Regions from separate parts of the Paenibacillus sp. FSL L8-0708 genome, predicted to be linked through region 1. Evidence: riboswitches for the same ligand, from Rfam matches in the RefSeq annotation. Region 1 holds a riboswitch; the other holds the start of a gene.
What was found. A riboswitch is a leader RNA that binds a small molecule or an ion and turns the genes downstream of it on or off. The one in region 1 is predicted to bind glycine.
Positions count from the first base shown of each region.

Region 2: linked by a shared signal. The riboswitch ahead of NYE58_RS35380 (amino acid permease) and the one ahead of gcvT (glycine cleavage system aminomethyltransferase GcvT) in region 1 are both predicted to bind glycine.

Region 1 covers NZ_JBBPBC010000001.1:7,115,242-7,126,373, forward strand. Annotated here, with positions in the region: gene uvrB (excinuclease ABC subunit UvrB) at 1-833, opposite strand, end outside; gene NYE58_RS33490 (flagellar motor protein) at 1,013-1,795, shown strand; gene NYE58_RS33495 (flagellar motor protein MotB) at 1,792-2,634, shown strand; gene gcvH (glycine cleavage system protein GcvH) at 3,056-3,448, opposite strand; glycine riboswitch at 3,675-3,773, shown strand; gene gcvT (glycine cleavage system aminomethyltransferase GcvT) at 3,960-5,072, shown strand; gene gcvPA (aminomethyl-transferring glycine dehydrogenase subunit GcvPA) at 5,179-6,531, shown strand; gene gcvPB (aminomethyl-transferring glycine dehydrogenase subunit GcvPB) at 6,528-7,988, shown strand; gene NYE58_RS33520 (response regulator transcription factor) at 8,214-8,429, opposite strand; gene NYE58_RS33525 (hypothetical protein) at 8,747-8,875, shown strand; gene NYE58_RS33530 (hypothetical protein) at 9,180-9,533, shown strand; gene NYE58_RS33535 (copper amine oxidase N-terminal domain-containing protein) at 9,578-10,765, shown strand; gene NYE58_RS33540 (helix-turn-helix transcriptional regulator) at 10,952-11,132, opposite strand, start outside.
Region 2 covers NZ_JBBPBC010000001.1:7,553,460-7,564,591, forward strand. Annotated here, with positions in the region: gene NYE58_RS35365 (DUF5643 domain-containing protein) at 1-429, shown strand, start outside; gene NYE58_RS35370 (HAMP domain-containing sensor histidine kinase) at 536-1,705, opposite strand; gene NYE58_RS35375 (metallophosphoesterase) at 1,936-3,087, shown strand; gene NYE58_RS35380 (amino acid permease) at 3,253-4,665, opposite strand; glycine riboswitch at 4,813-4,895, opposite strand; gene NYE58_RS35385 (ABC transporter permease subunit) at 5,247-6,185, shown strand; gene NYE58_RS35390 (carbohydrate ABC transporter permease) at 6,198-7,082, shown strand; gene NYE58_RS35395 (DUF3502 domain-containing protein) at 7,155-8,690, shown strand; gene NYE58_RS35400 (helix-turn-helix domain-containing protein) at 8,778-11,120, shown strand.

The DNA.
Region 1 (11,132 bases):
GTCAACCGCTCTTCTAGCTCCCGTTCAATATTGACTATTGCTACACGCATCGTTTCTTCCTTGGTAACAAAGTGAGAAGCCGGAAAAATGGCGACATGATCGCGTTCACCGATCAATTCGCCCGTTAAAACATCTATTTCAGTGATCCGCTCAATCTCATCCCCAAACAATTCAACACGAATCGCATGTTCACCCTGAGAGGCCGGGAAGATCTCAACCACATCACCACGTACACGGAATGTTCCGCGTACAAAATTGATATCATTGCGCTGGTATTGAATATCCACCAGTCTGCTCAGAATCTCATTGCGCGGTTTCTCCATCCCAACCCGCAAGGACAACAGCAAGCTTCCGTATTCCATTGGTGAACCGAGACCGTAAATACAAGACACACTCGCTACAATAATAACGTCACGCCGTTCGAACAAGGAGCTTGTCGCGGAGTGGCGAAGTTTATCAATCTCTTCGTTAATACTGGAATCTTTCTCAATATAAGTATCGGAGGAGGGAATATACGCCTCTGGTTGGTAATAGTCGTAGTAGCTGACGAAATAGTCTACCGAATTATTCGGGAAAAACTCCTTAAACTCACTTGCCAGCTGGGCAGCGAGTGTCTTGTTATGCGCAATAACCAGCGTGGGGCGATTTAATTTGGAAATAACTTGCGCGACAGTAAAGGTCTTCCCTGTACCTGTCGCTCCCAGCAGCGTCTGGTGCTTCTTACCCTGCCGGATGCCTTGTAGTAATTCATCTATGGCATGAGGCTGATCGCCCTGGGGTGTATACTCGGACTCCAATTCAAAAGTCTTCGTACTGACGACAATATCACTCATTTGCCCGTCTCCCCTCTATCGTCTAAACTAGATTAATATATTATAATTGTTGTCTGAATCTTCTCTCTCCATACGACAGTAAAAAATATGGAAGATAAGAATATGTGTTCCCGTTCATTATACAGTGTTGCTTAGATCGATGCAAACCATAATACACAGAAATGTTAGGAGCTTGAAGCATGGATATTACCGCAATAATCGGCCTAGTGGCCGGACTGGCTGCGCTAATCGGCGGCTACCTCTGGGAAGGCGGAAGCCTTTCCGGACTGCTGCAGCTTAATGCAGCTTTGATTGTATTTGGAGGTACGATTGCTGCCGTAATGATCAGCTTCCCGGCAGCTAAGCTACGCTCCATTCCCGCCGCTCTGCGCATGGCTTTTGGCCGCAATCCTGAACGTGATGAAGAGAAAGCAGAAGAGCTTATCGCAATGGCCACAGTGGCCCGCCGCGGCGGCGTTTTAATGCTCGAAAAACAAGCGGAACTACATCCTGATCCTTTTACACGCGAAGGACTGTTGCTTATCGTCGATGGCACTGACCCTGAGCAGGTAAGACAGATTTTGGAATTGGAAATGGATGCGAAAGAATTGAAGCATGAAAGCTACGCCAAGATTTTTGAAGCCGCTGGCGGATATGCTCCAACGATGGGGATCATCGGTACAGTTATGGGACTCATTAGGGTACTGGGCAACCTTACGGACCCATCAAATCTAGGTACCTCTATCGCAGTAGCGTTCACTGCAACACTGTACGGAGTAGCCATCGCTAATCTAATATTTTTACCCATTGCTTCCAAAATCAAATCCCGCAGCCAAAGTGAGCTGCATAGCATGGAGATGCTGCTAGTAGGCATTCTTTCTCTACAGAACGGGGATCATCCGCTGCTGGTGCGTAAAAAACTGAACTCCTTCATTTCAGACACCACCACAGATGACCGTGCAGAAGCAAGAGGTTTTATATGAGACAAAGAGACCGGCGCAAACGGCGGGTAGAGAATCGAGAAAGCCGTGATCGTTGGATGATTACTTACGCTGATCTAATTACACTTTTACTTATATTTTTCGTTATATTGTATGCGATGAGCAGCCTGGACACTGACAAATATAATATCGTAACCGGCTCTTTATCCGAGACTTTCAAGTCGAGCAGCACTGTTCTTGAAGGCGGGGACGGTATTTTAGATGCTGGAAAGACTCCTGACAACAAACCAGAGAGTACAGATGGGAATGGGAATGGAAATGCGAACGCAACTGCAAAACCAAATGACGGTTCTGATGAACAAACGGAGAATGAAACACCTTCAGCACGGGAGTTGGCATTTCGAGAACAAGAGGCGAAGCTTGCTGAGTTAATGGGTGTGATCACCCACTATGTGGAGGAGAATAATCTCGGTGAACAAATATTTGTAGCCGACAAACCGCAGGGCATAGAAATCACGCTCAGCGACCGTTTTCTTTTTGATGTGGGTAAAGCAGATGTGAAGTCACCAGCCCTTCCAGCTCTTCAGCAGTTGTCTGGCTTATTCAAAGATATCGGGGCAACGATCAGCATTGAAGGACATACGGATAATACACCAGTGTCATCAGCTTCACGTTATAACGACAATTGGGAGCTATCGGGTGCTCGTGCGCTTTCTGTGCTGCGCTTTTTCTTAGATAATGAAGGACTGAACCCGGACACTTTTCAATATGCAGGTTATGCCGATACCCGACCAACAGCAGATAATACTACGGTAGCAGGCAAACAGAAAAATCGACGCGTAGAGATCATTGTACTTCGACAGCTTCAAGAGGTGGAATAAAAGTTTGCGCTCAGAGCTAAGTTCGGCAGCAGGGGCAATGGCAATTACCACATTGAGCTAACAAGGGGCTTCATCCAATTTAATTAGGGAAAACCTCCCTGATTATTCACCTATTATCGTATCCAATCGCGGAATGAGGGAATTTCTCCCTGATTATTACTCTTTTTAGTCTGAAATAGTGGTTTTACCGAGATGATTAGGGAGGAATTTCCTAAAACCCTAACTCTCACGCTATAATCGTCTAAAATGAGGGAGGTTTTCCCTAATTCCATACTCCACTAGACCCTCAAACCACTCGATTGGGTTTACGAATACTCGCACAATCTACATAAGAAACACAAACAGCAAGTCCCCGAATCACAGAAACTTGCTGCTAAAAATATCACACTTGATCAGACTATTTTCCGTCCCCGATTTCCAATTATTCAGCAACTAACGCGCTATAACCAGCTGCATCTAACAGACCTTTTACAGCATCAGCATACTCTCCATCAACTTCAATCTCAAAAATCCAACCCCCGCCATACGGCTGATCATTGATAAGCTCCGGACTAGCTTCTAATCCATCATTCACCTTGGTAACCGTCCCAGAGACGGGCGAATACAACTCCGATACCGTCTTAACGGATTCGATACTGCCTACGCTGTCACCGGCCGAAATGGTCGATCCTACCTCAGGAAACTCAACAAATACGATGTCGCCTAATAAATGCTGAGCATGGTCCGTAATCCCAACACGTACTACTCGCCCTTCTACTTGCTGTGCCCATTCATGCTCTTCGCTGTAAAGAAGGTTGTCTAATACTTCACTCATTTCAAGCCGCCTCATTTCCAATTTGGAGTTCTAAATTTAGTTATAGCCTAAGTTATCCCGGCTCACAATGTCAATATTACTAACAGGAAATTTAAATTTGTCATTTTTTCGACGTTTTCTTGTTGACAGCGCCCGACTATACCCGTTTAATGGAGACATACAAGAAGAAATGACGTTGTCGTCTTTTTATAGACAATAACCGTTTCTCGAAGAAATATAATTGCGGATGATGGCATAGGGAGAGACTGTCTCACTTGAAGACGGCGCCGAAGGAGTAAGCCCTAACAGGGGTGAATCTCTCAGGCAAAAGGACCTTTGTCGGACGTATCTCTGGAGAGCATCAGACGCAAGGCTAGATGCGTCAGATCACCAACGGGGAAACCTGCAAGCTAGTTACGGCAGGGTAACTCTCAGGTACAAAGGACAGAGCAGAAAGCGATTTGTGCATTTATGCATGATTGCTTCTGCCTGTCCTTTTTTCGTATGTAATCAGATCAAGGGGAGTGACGACATGGATGCTTTGAGAAGAACACCTTTTTATGATCTCTATTCCGCTTATACGGAGTCCAGGTGCATTGACTTCGGTGGCTGGGAGCTGCCAGTACAGTTTACAGGTATCGTGAAAGAGCACGAAGCCGTTCGCCAGCAGGCTGGGCTGTTCGATGTCTCGCATATGGGTGAATTCATGGTGATTGGGAGCGGTGCAGAAGACTTTTTGCAAAAAATGACAACCAATGATGTCAGCCGCCTTACAGATGGTGCGGCGCAATATACGCTGCTCTGTTATCCAAATGGCGGAGTTGTCGACGACCTACTCGTGTATCGCCTAAGCGAAGGGCATTATATGCTCGTCGTTAATGCCTCCAACATCGACAAAGACTTCCAGTGGCTGCAAGAGCATTTGACCTCTGAATTCGGCGAAGTCACGCTCACTAATGTCTCTGACGAGACGCTTTTGCTCGCCTTGCAGGGTCCTCTGGCAGAGACCATTCTCGCGGAAGTTACGGATGCTCCTATTTCAGCACTCAAGCCTTTCCATTTCATCGAACGCGCCACCGTTTGCGGTGTAGAGGTACTTATCTCCCGTACGGGTTATACCGGTGAAGATGGCTTCGAGATTTACGCTCCGCTGGAAGGTGCAGAAACGTTATGGAACGGACTGCTTGCAGCAGGCGCGCCCCACGGATTAACACCTGCTGGACTGGGTGCACGGGATACCCTGCGTTTTGAGGCGAAATTACCACTGTACGGTCAGGAGCTATCTGCTGACATCACCCCGCTTGAAGCAGGAGTACAGTTCTTCGTGAAGCTGGACAAAATAGACTTTATCGGACGCGATGCACTAATACAGCAAAAAGAAGCTGGCATTCCCCGTCGCCTTGTCGGCCTAGAAATGATTGATCGAGGCATTCCACGCTCCCATTATCCTGTTTGGGCAGATGGGGTTAAGATTGGTGAGGTCACAACCGGAACGCAGTCCCCTACGCTGAAACGTAACCTGGGGTTGGCATTGCTTGATGCTGCTTACAGTGAAATAGGCACAGAGGTTTACGTGGAGATACGCGGTAAGCAGCTTAAGGCTGTAGTGATTAAGGCCCCTTTTTACAAGTATAAACGCCTTTAGCGTCCATATAAGGACGGTGAGCTTTTAAGCGAGAAATAGAAGGATAAAGTATAGCGTGAAAATTGTACTTTCTTATATTTTAAAAAAGCCAAGGAGTGAAACCTTAATGAAGCACCGTTATCTGCCCATGACAGAACAGGACCGCGTAGAGATGATGGAGACCGTCGGGATTCAGTCTATAGATGAGCTGTTCTCCGATATTCCTGAAGCGGTACGTTACCAAGGCACTATGCCGATGTCTGAACCACTCGATGAATACGCCCTGCTGCGCCACATGAAAGGTTTGGCTGACCAAAATGCCGACTTTGATTCTCACGCCAGCTTCCTCGGCGCCGGATTATACGATCATCACATCCCTGTGGTCATCAACCATGTCATTTCCCGTTCTGAATTCTACACTGCCTACACTCCTTATCAACCGGAGATCAGCCAAGGTGAGCTGCAAGCGATCTTCGAATTCCAATCCTACATTTGCGAACTAACCGGTATGAAAGTTGCCAATGCCAGTATGTATGATGGCGCTACAGCTTTATCCGAAGCAGCGGTTCTCGCGGCTGGTGCTACCAAACGCAAAAAATTAATCGTCTCCCGTACCGTTCATCCTGAGGCTCGCCAAGTGCTACGTACTTCGGCTAATGCTTGGGGTCTGGAGGTGGTGGAGATTGACTATAAAGACGGTGTTACCGATCAAGCTAAACTTGCTGAAGCTATCGATGGTGATACTGCCGCAGTACTGGTGCAATCGCCTAACTTCTTCGGCAGCATTGAGGATCTTCGCTCGGTTGAGCCGCTGATTCACGCGGTTAAAGGTCTTCTTGTAGTCAGCGCCAACCCAATAGCTCTTGGTGTACTTGAAACTCCGGGCAAACTTGGAGCCGACATCGTAGTCGGTGATGCTCAGCCACTCGGTATTCCAGCTTCTCTCGGGGGTCCAACTTGCGGATTCTTTGCCGTAGCTGATCACCTGATGCGCCGCATGCCAGGCCGGATCGTTGGCCAAACGGTAGACCGTAATGGTAAACGCGGCTTCGTTCTTACACTTCAAGCGCGTGAACAGCATATTCGTCGTGAAAAAGCGACATCGAATATCTGCTCCAATCAGGCGCTGCTGGCTCTCTGCGCATCCGTCTATTTGTCCGTTATGGGCAAAGAAGGCATGCGGGAAGTAGGCGAACTGAACATTCGCAAAAGTCATTACGCCGCTAATAAACTTAGCGGACTAACAGGTGCTGAACTTGCCTTCTCCTCCCCATTCTTTAACGAATTTGTCGTGAAGCTTCCTGAAGGCTGCAGCGTGAGCGCTATTAATTCGAAGCTACTGAAGGACGGTTATCTCGGCGGTTATGATCTGGGTCGTGATTATCCTGAACTTGCTGGACATATGCTGGTTGCCGTAACGGAAAAAAGAAGCAAAACCGAAATCGACCAATTCGCTAGCGCACTGGAGGGCTGTTTATGAAACCGGAGCAAAGTCTAATTTTTGAATTAAGCCGTCCCGGCCGTTCGGCCTATTCTTTGCCACTATGCGATGTGCCGCAGGAAGAAACCTTGAAGTCCCTGATTCCATCAGATTTACTCCGTAGCGAACCCGTCGTACTTCCAGAAGTATCGGAAGTGGATGTCATTCGCCACTACACTTCTCTTTCACGTCGCAACTTTGGTGTAGACAATGGCTTCTATCCACTCGGTTCATGCACGATGAAATACAATCCGAAGATTAACGAAGATGTTGCCCGCTTCTCCGGCTTCGCCAAAATTCATCCCTACCAACCGGAAGAAAGTATTCAAGGCGCACTGGAATTAATGTATACCCTGCAAAATGATCTGTCCGCGCTGACGGGCATGGATGCAGTATCTTTACAGCCTGCCGCAGGTGCGCATGGTGAATGGACCGGCCTCATGATGATCCGCGCCTACCATGAAAGTCGCGGCGAGACGCGTACTAAGGTTATCGTGCCGGATTCCTCGCACGGAACCAATCCTGCTAGTGCCTCAGCAGCAGGACTTGAAACGATCACGATCCCTTCCACAGATAAAGGAATGGTCGATCTTGAAGCATTGAAAGCAGCCGTCGGTAGCGACACAGCCGCGCTGATGCTAACTAACCCAAGCACACTCGGCTTGTTCGAAACCCAAATCGTCGAGATTGCTGAGATCGTGCATGAAGCAGGCGGCCTACTCTATTACGATGGAGCCAACTCCAATGCCATTATGGGCATTACCCGCCCTGGCGACATGGGCTTTGACGTTGTGCATCTGAACTTGCACAAGACAATGAGCACCCCACATGGTGGTGGCGGCCCTGGAGCCGGACCAGTCGGCGTAAAATCTATCCTCATTCCATTATTGCCACAACCTACTGTGGTGAAGAATGAAGATAGTAGCTTCTCACTTCACTTCGGTGGTCCTGAATCCATTGGACGTGTGAAAGCTTTTTACGGAAACTTTGGTATTCTGGTTCGTGCCTATGCCTATATCCGCACCTATGGTCCAGACGGACTGCGTGAGGTATCCGAAAATGCCGTGCTGAATGCAAACTATATGATGCACCGTCTGGCGCCGTATTTCGAAATCCCATATCCGGGTGTATGTAAGCATGAATTCGTGATGTCCGGCAAAAACCTCAAGCAATATGGCGTGCGCACCTTAGACGTCGCTAAACGATTGCTCGACTTTGGCTACCACCCGCCAACCGTGTACTTCCCTTTGACTGTTGAGGAATGCATGATGATCGAGCCGACGGAAACCGAAAGTAAAGAAACACTGGACGGCTTCATCGATACGATGATTCAGATTGTGAAAGAAGCGCAGGAGACACCGGAAATCGTAATCAACGCACCGCATACTACAGAGATTAGCCGTTTGGATGAGACACAGGCTGCGCGTAAGCCGGTTTTGAATTGTTCTTGCGGGTAAGGATAATGTCCTCCTCTAAGAAAAATTCTCTCGGAGTCTCTCGAAGATGTAACCGAATCCTTCATTAGGTGGCTACTATTCTTGCAATAATAGAAGCCAAATCAGATAAGTTAGAGTTCCAAGCAAACCAAAAATGCGGCTGTCTTTCAAAGTCATGAAGACTTCGAGACAGCCGCTGCCTATATCTAGTATGTAAGTAAGACCAGAAAAAGTTAAGCTTGATGTCTAGTCCGCCAGTTTTTTTACAAACTGCTTCCTTTCATTCACACGTAGCTTCGTATAAATATTCTTTACAATATTTCTTACCGTTCCTTCACTGATGCCCAGTTCACCCGAAATATGCAGAGCTCCTTTTTCTGACAACCACAAGTGAGCAACCTCTCTCTCTCTTGCAGTAAGTCTGTATTCTTGAAATCTGGCTTCTAGGTCCTGCTTCCTCAAATCAGAACTCTCCAACCATCTTCTGCTAATATTGTCCGTTATTTGTTGTATAAAAGGGATCGCAAATCGTGATGAATTCTGCGATTCTGCTCACCTCACTATGTACCAGTTGTACCATTGCATTATGATAGTGCGGTTCTAACTCTCCATCACTATATTTCAAGACCACTAAGTATGTTACAAGCTTTCATTTTTACACAAAGCACAATAATCGATAAAAGTAAATATCTAACAGGGGATATATAACTTTTTTTATCACAGCACTATTGTTGTATTTGTAAGTGCTTGATAAGTTGAACAGTTAGGAGATCATGAATATGAACATGCTTGATAACCTGATAATTGAAAAGAATAAAAAACTTCACTTCGAAAACATGGCTGTCTACCAGGCGAAAATGAATTCTGAAAATGTTGGATCAAATAAGCATCAATTAGTGCGTCGGTAATCTGCCGTCTTGACAACTTATAATGAGGAGTGGGAATGAATGAACAATATCAAATTCTTATTCAGTAACTTGAGCAGTTACGTTGATAAGAATCCTATCGTTGGATTACTTATACTTATTATATTTGTTGGTAGTTGTTCTTTACTTATCTTTAATACAGGTAAGAACATCGGGGAATTATTATATTCATTGAAAAAATAAAATTTTTGATCATTTAATAAATGCTTTACAGGCGATTTTATGGCATTCACAAAATATCATTGCGTCAAACAATACGACATCAAAGATTGCGGAGCATCCTGTCTTGCGACCATCTCCAACCGATGCTGAACTCATCACTTATTATTCAGTCCTATGGTCTAGCCAGATTGCACACAAAAATATAATACAACAACTCGAAGAAAAACTGGCTAGTTATAAGCCGGAAGCCAATGAAATTGATTTTGAATACTCAGAACTAAAAGAGCAGCGATTGGAACTCGTACGCGTCTCCCAGGATAATGATACTCTCCTAAAAAACAGGTTAATCTCAGCGGCTCAGGCAGATCAGAACAAGCTGGATTTACTAAACTTAAATCAGCAATTCGATAAGCAAAAAGTAAAGTACGGTTTATTCCAAGCAAAAGTTACTTTGGCTCTTAGTGGAGTTATCCTCTAATAACCATTAATTTATCATTCATAACCCAAAGGAGATATCACAAGATGAAAACCATATCTAGCCTAATCGCAGCAACTCTTCTTTCTACCGCTATCGCCTGGCCTGTCCATGCCGCAGAGAAGCCAATCTCCATTCAGATCAATCAGCAACAGCTCGCACTGAAGGGACAGTCTCCCTTCAATGATAATGGTACAATTGTCGTTCCTTTTCGTCCGGTTTTTGAAAAACTAGGACTTTCAATCGATTGGAATCAAACCACAGGTACCATAACGGGTACTAAGGAAGGGCTTACGATTACACTGCAACTAGGTAGTAAGCAGGCCAGCATCAATGGTGTTATAACCCAACTTTCTGTTGCCCCTAAGCTCATCAATAATTCCACTTACATTCCGCTGCGCTTCGTTGGGGAGGCTACAGGTAATGAAGTCTCCTGGAATGCACACTCGAAGACAGTAACCATTACAGGCAAGACTAACCAGGTAAATCCGCAGGAAATCAATGCTTTTTTTGAAAAATACGTAACCTATACCAACAATGAGAATTATGAAGGGTTCATGAGCCTAATCGATAGCAAGTCTCCTCTTGTGGTCATCGGGCCACAAATTAAGAGCCAAATGGAACAATACGATCTGACCACTTCACTTGATCAATTAGAGGTTATCAGCCTTCAACCCACAGAGGCTACGATTCACACCGTTGAAACGACTACACACCTCAGCGGTCCATTCACCTTAGACAATACCTCTGAATATATTTATAGCTTAACGCGTACCGCCAGCACTGAAGACTGGAAAATCAACAACCTGCAGATTAAAGGCGTACAATATATCCTCCCAGATAAACTGCTGAACGCTAAGCCAGCTGTGACGAAGGCGGATGAAACGGATATATTAGCTGTGCTTAAGAGCAACTTGGACTATACCAATGCAGAGAATATTCAAGGTGTGCTATCTACTATTGATCCTGAGTCCCCTGCTCTCGAACAAACCAAACAGCTCTTCAGCCAAATTTTCACAGCCTATGATCTAAAGTTCACTCTGGAATCTGCCAAAATCATTCATTATACCCAGGATACCGCAGCCGTATATATGGTTCAGACGAGCATCAAGCTTAAGGGTCCTGACTTTCAGGATAACCGCTCCACCTCTGTCACAACGCTGAAGAAATCCAAATCAGGCAAATGGATGCTGGATCAGACCTATCCGATTAGTGTAGACAAGCTGACTCCATAATTATAAGGATCTGTAACAAAACAAAAAACGGCAAGCCCCATAACCCCGGAGGCTTGCCGTTTGCTTATTTAAAGCGCCGGATCTTCAGTCTTACCCGCTCCCCCCCACAATCGCCAATCTTTACGTGACATATAACTTTAAAAATCCTATGTACAAATAAATGTTTAGAACTTCATTTATCCAAATTTATAACATAAGTATCTCAATCAATTCCCATCTCTCGCTGATATTCAGCTTACTATAAATACTCTTAACGATATTCCGCACAGTCCCCTCTTTCACATTAAGGTCATTGGAAATTTGCAACGCACCCTTTCTTAGCGACCAATGATAGGCTACCTCCCTTTCTCTAGGCGATAATCGATAC
Region 2 (11,132 bases), 440 kb from region 1:
GAACCGTATGTACTTAAATTTTCTCTCAAGCAAGCAGCATTAGTGCGTAACATTCAGCTGCCTGCTATAAAGAAAGACAACCAATTTGAAATCAAAACCACCCGTGTTGCTGCGGGAGAGACTTCTGTGCGTATCGCTTTAGCGATTAAGGGGGTTGCCACCCAAGCGCAGGCTTTAGGATATGACATTTATGATAATCTGGGAAATGAATTAGAATTTATTGCAAGGGATTCTGTTGCAGCAACTCAAAATACGGTTTCTGAAGATTTATTGTTCGAAGCACCTAGCTCAGCGGCAGAATATCTGATTATCAGACCGTATCAAGCCGTATTTGAAAAAGGCAACACCGGGGCTTATAAAGTAGATGCCAAAGGCAATGTAGTTAAAAATTATAACAAGCAACTGGAGATCAAAATCCCTCTAAAATAATCGTTAGCGCAGCAAACATAAACATATTTATCTAGGAAAAGGGGATTACCTCTCCGGCCGAAGGCTTGAGGTAATCCCCTTCTTTCAACGGAAAGAATGTTCCGTTTTACTGGTCATTTATAGATAAAAAGCGGATAGTAGCTGTTGTCCCCTTACCTTCAGAACTACTATAGTAAATTTCCCCGCCGTACTTTTCTACGATATTAAAGCAAATCATTAATCCTAAACCTGTTCCATTACTTTTTAATGAATAAAAAGGAGTCCCTAGCGACTTAACCTCAGCTTCCGACATCCCGCTTCCTTCATCGATGATTGTTATCTCAATAAAATTATTGTTCCTATTCGCCATAATAGAGACAGATCTACCAACATCCGAAGCCTCTAAAGCATTTTTTATTATATTAATAAGCAGCTGCTTAAATTCAATTTTATTAATAGAGATCTTGCAGTCTTCTTCTACATAGGTAACAATTTGATTATCAGATAACATTGCGTAGGAATGGAGCAATCCTGTGACACTCTCAATAACATCCTTCACATCTACTTTTTCTAGTTTTTGTTCTCCATTTGGCTTTGAAAGGGTTAGAAATTGCGAGATAATCTGTTCTACTGTGTTCAATTCATCAATCATTAATTTAAATTTTCTTTTCATAGGATCATCAAATGAAGGATCCTCATCAAAAAACTGTAAAAAACCTCTAACCACTGTCACTGGATTTCTAATTTCATGCGCAACGGCAGCTGTCAATTGTCCAACCATCTTTAAGCGCTCAGATTGCTGTAATTGTTCATAATAAAGCTGCTGTTTTTTCATCCGTTTAAATGATATTTGAAAAATGAAAAATAATAACACTTGAACCGCTATTATATTAATGAAATTCCCTAGAATATCATAATGTAAATATGTATATAGATCCCCTCTATCAATCAAGAGGATATAGCCAAATGTAATTACCATCAGTATTCCATTTATAATGAAGGAAAAATAGAACAATTTTAAATCAAAAAATAGAATAGAGAGTGCAGGAATAAGACAAATGAGGATATAGGTAGTCCAAGTTTGAGGATATAAAAAGAATAGCGTATAAAAATACGCAAATCCAAATAGAATGATAATCTTTCTAAAAGTATGTGTCTCATGCTTAGGGTAAATCCATAAACAAACCGTTAGAAACGCCACACATAAAAAATGAATGATATAACCAAAATCAATTCCATCTAACTCTAGAGTAGATAGTATTAATCCAGACATCATAAGAACGATGATCATTAACATTAATATGTAATAGGTTTTTCGATTCACCCGACTGTAGAACTCTCTCATGAATTCACCACTTTTAAATTGATTGTCGAAATAAGAATTATATCAGCTGAAATAGTAATAAACAATAACTGAAAAAAACTGTAAACTCAATACCCCATTTAATTTCTGAAACTAGTAATTATTGCTATAATTATTGTATTCACTTTAGTTCTGATATCTAAAGCATTAGGATGGTGTACCCTATGGTATTTGCATTTTTATTTATATTCGCTATGTACGCGGCAACTAACTATTACATTGCGAGAAAGATTTTTAAATGGTTACAACATATATTTTCACATATAAACGGGATCATATATGGAGTCATCTACAGCTTATGTGCGTTAACCATCATTATTAATTTACTATTGTCTTCTTCAGCTATGACGACCGATTCAAATATTGTTAATTTTATTGGTCAATTCGGGGACTATTGGATGGGTATCTACTTCTATTTGTTCTTGCTTTTGATCCTTTCAGATGTAATCTTACTAATTAGTAAATGGATCAAGGTCCTCCCTTCTCCTACACCAGCACGTGTTATTTTTCATACAAGGTTCATAGTATTAATTCTAGTCATAGGATTGGTGTCCTATGGGATTTATAATGCAAATCATTTAAAAGAAGTCACCTATCCGCTCCAAATACATAAAAACACTTCATTAGATCAGTTAAATATCGTCCTGATCAGCGACTTACATTTAGGCTACGTAAATGATGTAAAGTTTATTGAAGACGTTGTTGATCGTATTAATGGACTACAGCCGGATATGGTGTTGATGACAGGAGATATATTTAATGGTAACTACTATGCGCTCTCTAACCCTTCCAAAGGAATAGAGTTATTAAGTACTATTCAGTCAACCTATGGAGTTTATGCTTGTTTAGGTAACCATGATGCAGGACGCTCATACGATGAGATCGTGAACTTTATAGATAAGAGTAATATCAAACTTCTAAATGATGAGCATGTCGTTATTGATAATCAATTCGTTGTTGTTGGCAGAAGGGATTCATCACCGATTGGTAATCAAGGGAACCCCAGAGCAATGACTTCAGAAGTGATGAGTGACATTGATACAAATATGCCCGTTATCGTAATGGATCATCAACCAACCAATAGGATTGAATACGCAGATGACGTTGATTTGATACTTAGCGGACATACGCATCAAGGACAAGTATTCCCTGCAAATCTGATCACCAATGCTATGTTTACAGTAGATTATGGCCACTATCAGAAGAATCCTAACAGCCCTCACGTCATCGTTACATCTGGTGCAGGGACTTGGGGACCGCCATTACGAATTGGCACGAATAGTGAGATAGCACAAATCAAAGTTGATTTTAAATAGAGGATAATTTTAGACTGATTAAAAAACATGGAAGAATATCCCGATAGCATACATAAGTTCGAAAAAGAGCATCGACCTCATTAATGAGAAAATCCACCACCGTATACGGTGGTGGATTTCTATGTCTGCCTATCCAACTGTAATATCACCAAGCATCCTCACCGACTAATCATGCCGAATCTCCGTGTTAGTCCGAATACCTTCGAGACGTGCTCTTGGATCAGGCGTTATTCTTTCCCTCTTTCTTCTATTTATCGAATACAAAACAAATAATAATATAAACCATAGAGGCGTCAACAATAAGGCCGGACGAGTTTCATCAGCAAATAGCATAATTATGAGTATGATTGCAAACAAAGCTAGAACAACATAATTCACAAAGGGTGTAAACGGTGCTTTGAATTTTGATTTGGCCTGCAATTCCGGCTTCGTCTTTTTATATCGCAAATGGCAAATTAGAACGACGCCCCAAACCCAGATGAAACAAATGGCACTAATTGTTGTCACGATGCCAAAAGCCGTCTCCGGAATCAGCTTACTCAACAAAGCGCCTACAGATAAGACAAGTGTGGATATGAATAAAGCATTACTTGGTACATGATTTTTATTAAGCTTTGCAAAGTTGGCTGGAGCCTGGTCATTTCTGCTTAGATTGTATAGAATCCGGCTTGTTGAGAACATCCCGCTATTACAAGCGGACGCAGCTGAAGTTAATACAACGAAGTTAATAACCCCCGCGGCAATCGGAATCCCCACTAAACTAAATGTTTTAACAAAAGGGCTTTCTGCCGGGTTTAGTTCTGTCCAAGCGTTGATGCATAATAAGGCAATAATAGCACCCACATAGAAAAATAGAATTCGCAAAGGTATTTTATTAATCGCCGATGGGATAGTTTTTTCTGGATTGGAGGTCTCTGCTGCCGATACGCCCACCAATTCCACACCCACAAAAGCAAACACAACCATTTGAAATGAAAGCAGGAACCCTGAAATGCCGTTTGGAAATACTCCCCCATGTGCCCAAATATTACTGAGCGCAACGGTTCCGGTAGTTGTTTTGAATCCAATCACCAGTAAGACTACCCCGATAGCAATCAAAGCGAGAATAGTGATTACTTTAATTAAAGCAAACCAAAATTCCAATTCGCCAAAGCTTTTTACCGTTAATAAATTGAGTCCTAATAAAATAATTAAACAAATGACTGCGGGTATCCATTGCGGGATATCAAACCAATATTGTACATAGACCCCAACAGCTATAATATCGGCCATAGCCGTCATGATCCAACAAAACCAATAGGTCCATCCGGTTACAAACGCCGCCCGCGGTCCAAGATAGTCTTCGGCAATGTCTGTAAAAGATTGATAACCTGCTTTAGACAACAGAAGTTCTCCTAATGCCCTCATCACAAAAAAAATAGCGATACCCACGATTAAATAAGCAAAAATGATGGATGGTCCTGCCAGCTGTATAGCTTTACCTGATCCTAAAAATAATCCGGTACCGATGGTTCCACCAATCGCAATGAGCTGAACATGCCGATTCTCTAAATCTCTCTTTAATTCTTGTGCTGCCATTTCAAACTCCCCCTTATGTGAAAAAATATACAAGTGAAAATGATAACAAAAAAGAGATTGGATACGCTCCAATCTCTTAGGTCTAAGAATAATAAATAAAATACATTCCTTTATTCTGACGATGATCAGAATAACAAATGAATTATCTAGTACTCTTCTGTCCTTTTGCCTGAGATTGTGAACCCTTCGGCGCCGGGGGAATCCCCCACGGTCTCTCCAGAAGCTGCTCCTGCTATAGTGTGATCCATAGCAATCATAGCTTGCGAATTATTTAATTGTTATGCCGCTAACTTCATTTTTAATATTTTTCAATACTAATCATTGTCAAATATTTTGTCAATAACATTAATTACCGCTGGATTTAAACACATAATACGGATTTTTAATAAAAATGCGAGAAATTAATAGCCTAAACGAGGGTAAAATGCTCGTTTTTAAAAGCTTCTCCTCTAATTGCGATTTACTTTAAGACCCAAAAGATTACTATTTGGAGTACGTATTTCATTTAGATTTTGAAAGCGTTTTATTAGAGGAGTACAGGTAGCTTGTTATGCATGGCAACTAAGTGAGGGGGAATTTATTTGAGACAAAAAACAAGCAATAGGTTTATGAGCGCACTCAAAAAAGACGGGCTTCTTTATATGATGGCACTGCCCGGCATATTAGCGCTGTTGGCCTTTTCCTACTTGCCAATGGCAGGGTCGATTTTAGTGTTTAAGGAATATCGCTTTGACGGAGGTATTTTTAACAGCCCATGGGCAGATCCCATCTTTAAAAACTTTCAATTTTTCTTTAACAATTTTGATACTGCAATGCGGGCGACATTTAATACGATAATGTTCAATATTTTATTTTTTGTATTTGGCACCATCTTCGCGGTAGCGATTGCTATTATGCTCAATGAAATTTCTAGTCGCCGATTCGTCAAAGTTAATCAAAGCATTATGTTTTTTCCGTTTTTTATGTCTTGGATGGTTATTGGCTCCATTCTAAATGCAATTTTGAATAATGAAACAGGCTTTCTAAATCAGATTATTAAAAGCATCACCGGTTCAACTTATGATTTTTATGCTACGCCGTGGATTTGGATTCCGATTCTGGTCATTGTGGTGATTTGGCAAAGTACAGGTTATAACTCCATTATTTATTTTGGTGTGTTGACTGGCTTTGATTCCTCCATGTATGAAGCCGCCGAGGTAGATGGCGCCAGTAAACTTCAGCAAATTTTTAAAATTACAATTCCTATGCTTAAACCGACCATCATTATTTTGTTTCTATTATCGGTCGGCAATATGCTGCGCGGTAACCTAAATATGATTATCGGCTTGACGAATATGAACCCGATTTTGTTACCCTTCACGGATCTGATCGATGTATTTGTTTATCGCAGCGGCGTAAGAAATGGTGAGATGGCGTTTGCGTCGGCGATTTCGTTATATCAATCTGTTTTTGGCTTCTTCCTTGTTATTATCGCTAACAAGATTACAAGCTGGTACGACAAAGATTCCACATTATTTTAAGGGGGTGTCTATTTGAAACGATCAAATGCTGATAAGTTAACTAATATAGCCTTTTATGTCTGCTCAGCAATATTTGCACTATTCTGCTTGTTCCCGATTGTTTTAGCGATTTCCGGTTCACTGTCTGATGAAATGGCGATCACTATGCAAGGTTTTTCGATTATTCCACGTCATTTCTCATTGGATACTTACCGTTATGTATTTTCCAATCTTGATTTTATGATCTTAAAAGCCTACAAGATAACATTGTTTACGACAATATTTGGCACACTACTATCGGTGTCGATAACAGCATGCTTTGCCTACGTCATTTCCGTAAAAGATTTTAAGCACCGTAATAAACTGGCGTTCTTCGCTTACTTTACTCTGCTGTTTAACAGCGGTATGTTGCCGTGGTATTTAGTGACCACACAATTTTTCGGCCTGAAGGATTCGTTGGCAGCATTGATTTTGCCTTATTCAATAAATGTATTCAATATGTATCTGCTACGTAATTTCTTCAAGTCCATCCCACAAGAATTGCTGGAAAGTGCACAAATTGACGGCGCTGGTCATGGGCGGATTTTTATGCAAATGATGCTGCCGTTAGCCAAACCGGGGCTTGTTACGATCTCATTATTTTATGCACTGCAATATTGGAATGACTTCTATTTACCATTAATGCTCAATAATAACCCCGAGCTATATACGATGCAATACATCTTGTACAAAATGATGGCCAATATTCAATACCTTGCAGCCAATCCAAGTGGCACCATGGCAGGCCATGTTATTCTGCCCTCGCAAACGATTAAGATGGCAATTACCTGTATTGCGATTGGTCCGATTATCTTGCTGTATCCCTTTGTACAAAAGTACTTTGTTAAGGGCGTTACTGTTGGCGCTGTAAAAGGATAATAAGAAAAAACAATAGTAGTTAGGCCTATTTGAATTTTAGTAGGCTAAATATAAATTTGGGAGAGTGTTCTTATGGGCAAATCGAGAAAAGGGTTCACCTTACTGCTTGCATCTTTACTGCTGGCGGGACTTTTAAGCGGATGCGGCGGCAAGTCGCAAGGGGACGAAGCTGGTAGCAACAATAACAATAATGGCAGTGGCGATCAGCCGACCAAAGCAACGTTAGTGCTTTACGGGGAGCAGTCAAAACGTATGGCTGATTTTGCGAAAAATGAGTTTCATGACAAGGTTCTGCAAGCGATTAACGTCGATGTAAGTATTCAATATTTACCATGGACCGAGTATGCAACTGGTAAAACCGAGCTAATGCTATCATCCGGCGAAAAATTCGCCACATATACCGATACTGCATTTATGGCAAAATCCGTTGCCAAGGGCTATTACGCTGATTTGACTGAAGCTGCTGAAAAATATGCTGGCGATTTAAAAAAGAATACGGGCGGCGATGAAGCGTTTGACATCTGGAAGGTCAACGGAAAGCAATATGCATTACCTTTCGGCAATAAACCAAATGCTGGAGAAAATTATGTGATTATTGCACGAGAGGATCTGCTGCAAGAAGTCGGTATGACCGATTTGAAAACCGTTGAGGATGTTGAGCAATTTTACAAATTGGCAAAGCAAAAATATCCTGATATGATTGGCTCAGGACGCGGCTGGAGCTTGAATATCTTCAATGGCTCGATTAATTCGAACATTAATATTTATCAGCCGTATAGCTTTATTATGACCGATGGCAACAAGCCGGAAGATCCGACTGTCTACAGCTTTTATGAATCGGATGAATACAAACAAATGGCGGATATCGCCCGCAGATGGAATAAAGAAGGTCTTATCCCAAGCTACGCCTTGTCAAATCCTGCACAAGCAGATTCATCGTTTTTTGCAGGCAAAGCATTATTCGGCATGGGTGCAAGCTATCGCGTATTTGAGTATATGGATGCCATACGCAAAGCTAACCCTAATGCGGTGTTCAAAAACTACTATTTAGGTGATCCTGCGAAAAAACCACTAATGTCACGCGGCACATATTCTACAGCGTTTGCAGTTGGGGCTAATGTAAAGGGTGCTGAACTCGAGGGTTACGTGAAGTTAATTAACTTACTGCAAAGCAGTCAAGAATGGACAGACTTTATTCTGTATGGCGTTGAAGGCAAAGATTATAACCTAACTGCTGATGGACAGATTGAGTTTATTAATCAAGATACATTGTTCGACACTTGGTTGCCTGATAACATTCATTTCACAAGATTTAGAGATTATATTACTGAAGAACAAATCAGTACGTATCAAAATTGGAACGAAGGCTCGATACTACAAAAAGATATTGGCTTCTCCTTCAACATGGAGCCCGTTAAAACGGAATACGCTCAAATGCAAGCCGTAGAACAAGAATATATACAACCCATATCACAAGGTTTTAAAGACTATGACTCCAATATTGACACTGCCTTGAAAAAGCTGCGTGATGCCGGTTTAGAAAAATTTATTGCTGAATATCAAAAACAATTTAGTGAGTTCATTTCCAGCAAAAAAGCAACTAATTAAGCTTATATGACTATCGGAATAGCCTGATTCATCAACTCACAATTAGGCTATTCCTTCATAATTTCATATAAGGAGGGAATGAAGCTATTGAAGCTGTTGAATCCAGGCAAACAATTTGTAAGTAAATATGCCAATAGATGGCGCAAAAGCTTTAAGTTCAAAGTCTATATGAACTTTTTATCCATTTCTATTATTACTGTAATTATTATCAATGTTGCGGCCTTCCAATATTTTAATGTATATATGAAAAATCAAATTAACGACATGTTGCGAAATAAGCTGGAAAATATCAGTACCGTATACAACAGCAAACTAGATCAATACCGTCGCCTGACAGAGCTTATTAATAAAATGCCCAAATCTATTTCTTACATTTATGACTATGAAAACACCAGCGTATTGGACGCGATAGAGATAAGCAATAACTTACACCCGATTTTGAATGCGAACGAATCCGTCAACTCCATTTTCTTTTTTAATCAGGATGACATTATTTATGAACTGGATGACTACTATCTTAATCGAAATGAAAAACAAAATATTTTAAAGCAAGTACTGCAATCTAAGACGGATCGTTATCCTATTCCGATTACATTAGCAGATGGCAGCCAGCGACTCGTATTTTTTCAAACCTCGCGCACAGCCTTATACGGCACTAGTCAAAGTGGTATTATCATAGTCTCCAATACGGAAACATTACGTAAGAGCATTCTTTCCAGCTATGAAGATCAGTCTGACAGTATATTAATCGTAGATAATCAAACAAGCCAAATTATAACTGAACAAAACAATAATTATCCCATAGCACCAACTACACTAAATGAAATAGCGCATGCCACAGATGGCTATAACAGCTATTCATCAAAAAATAAGGGTAAAGATGAAGATATAGTAATTTCCTATGTAAATAATGGGCGTGAAGGATACAGTATCGTTTCCGTCATGGATTATCAAAGCAGTATTGAACAATTACTTAAGGCTAGAAATGCGATTATTATCTTTTCCATCTTCATTATTTTCATTGCGCTATTATTAAGTTATGTGTTCACTAATAAAGTTTACAAGCCAGTTAATCATATGCTGCTCAATATTTATACAGCCTTCAGAAACTCGGAGCAGGATGATGAAGAGGAGCAAGAACATGGAAATCATTATGATGAGATACAAACAGCATCACTGACAATATCGAAAGCGCTTTCTAAAATGAGTGCCTTGGAATCACGGCACAGCAGCAATGAATTTATAGATTTTCTTCAAAAGCGTAACTATAGTCAACAAAATGCAGACCCGCAACTGCCGCGAGAACTGAAAAGCCTGCAAGAAAAGCTAGGAGATCAAGGACATTATCGCGTTATCAGTGTAGAAGTTACTGCACCTTCTGCTCTAGATCTCGATTATAATCTCTTACTTCTTTTGCAAAATGTCGGGCAACAAATATGGAGCCAGGAAATAGATTATAAAGCCTATCCTATAAGCAGCAATCAGTTCATTCTAATTGTCAGCGAAGGGAGGTCGGGTATTTTACTAAACGATCTGCAAGTTGTGGCGCAATACGCTGAACAAATGATTCATAAGCTTGCCGAGAACTATAAAGTTCATATCACTATAGGCATTTCACAAATAGCATATAACTTGCAGCAATTACCGGATTCCTATGAACAAGCCCAACATTTGATAAGAAATAAATTGTTTTGCTACAAGCAGACGTACTTTATCTTTGACACCTTTACACCAAGTAGTCTATCCAAAGGGCAAGCGAATGAGTTGACACAGAAGATTTTGGAGCTAATTAAAAGCAACCAATTGCAAACGATCCCTCTTGAAAATATAGAAGCTTTACTTGAGCTTGTGAAAAATATTGAGTATGAAGCAGGTTTAAGTTATTTAGCCAATTTGCTTGCTGATGCTGCTATGCTAGCGCATAACTCCATAGTAGAAAATAAGGAATACCGTAGCATCTATCTGGATGTCTATGTGAAGCTGCAAAGCTGCAATAATATTGATGAGCTTAGTACCCTGCTAAAAACAATGCTCGACAGTGCTTGTTTAGAGTTAAAAACTTCCCGTTCATTAACGGTGCAAAACAACATTATGAAGGCGATCGAGTATATCCATGAGCATATTAACGATAATACGCTATCCATTGATGCCCTTGCTGAAAAATACAATATGAGCTCATCGTACTTTAGCAAACTGTTCAACAGCTATACGCAGAAGACCTTTCCAGATTATATAAATCAATTAAGACTGCAAAGAGCCGCAGCTCTACTGGTGGAGAAGAAAGATTTCAATATTAACGACATTGCCAGCGAAGTTGGCTTTAATAGTAGTTCTTATTTTGCTGCTGCCTTTAAGAAGAAATATGGGCTGTCACCGTCGCAATACAGGATCAATTATCTTGATGTTACTGCAGAATCAGCTGGAGAATGACACATAGAACAC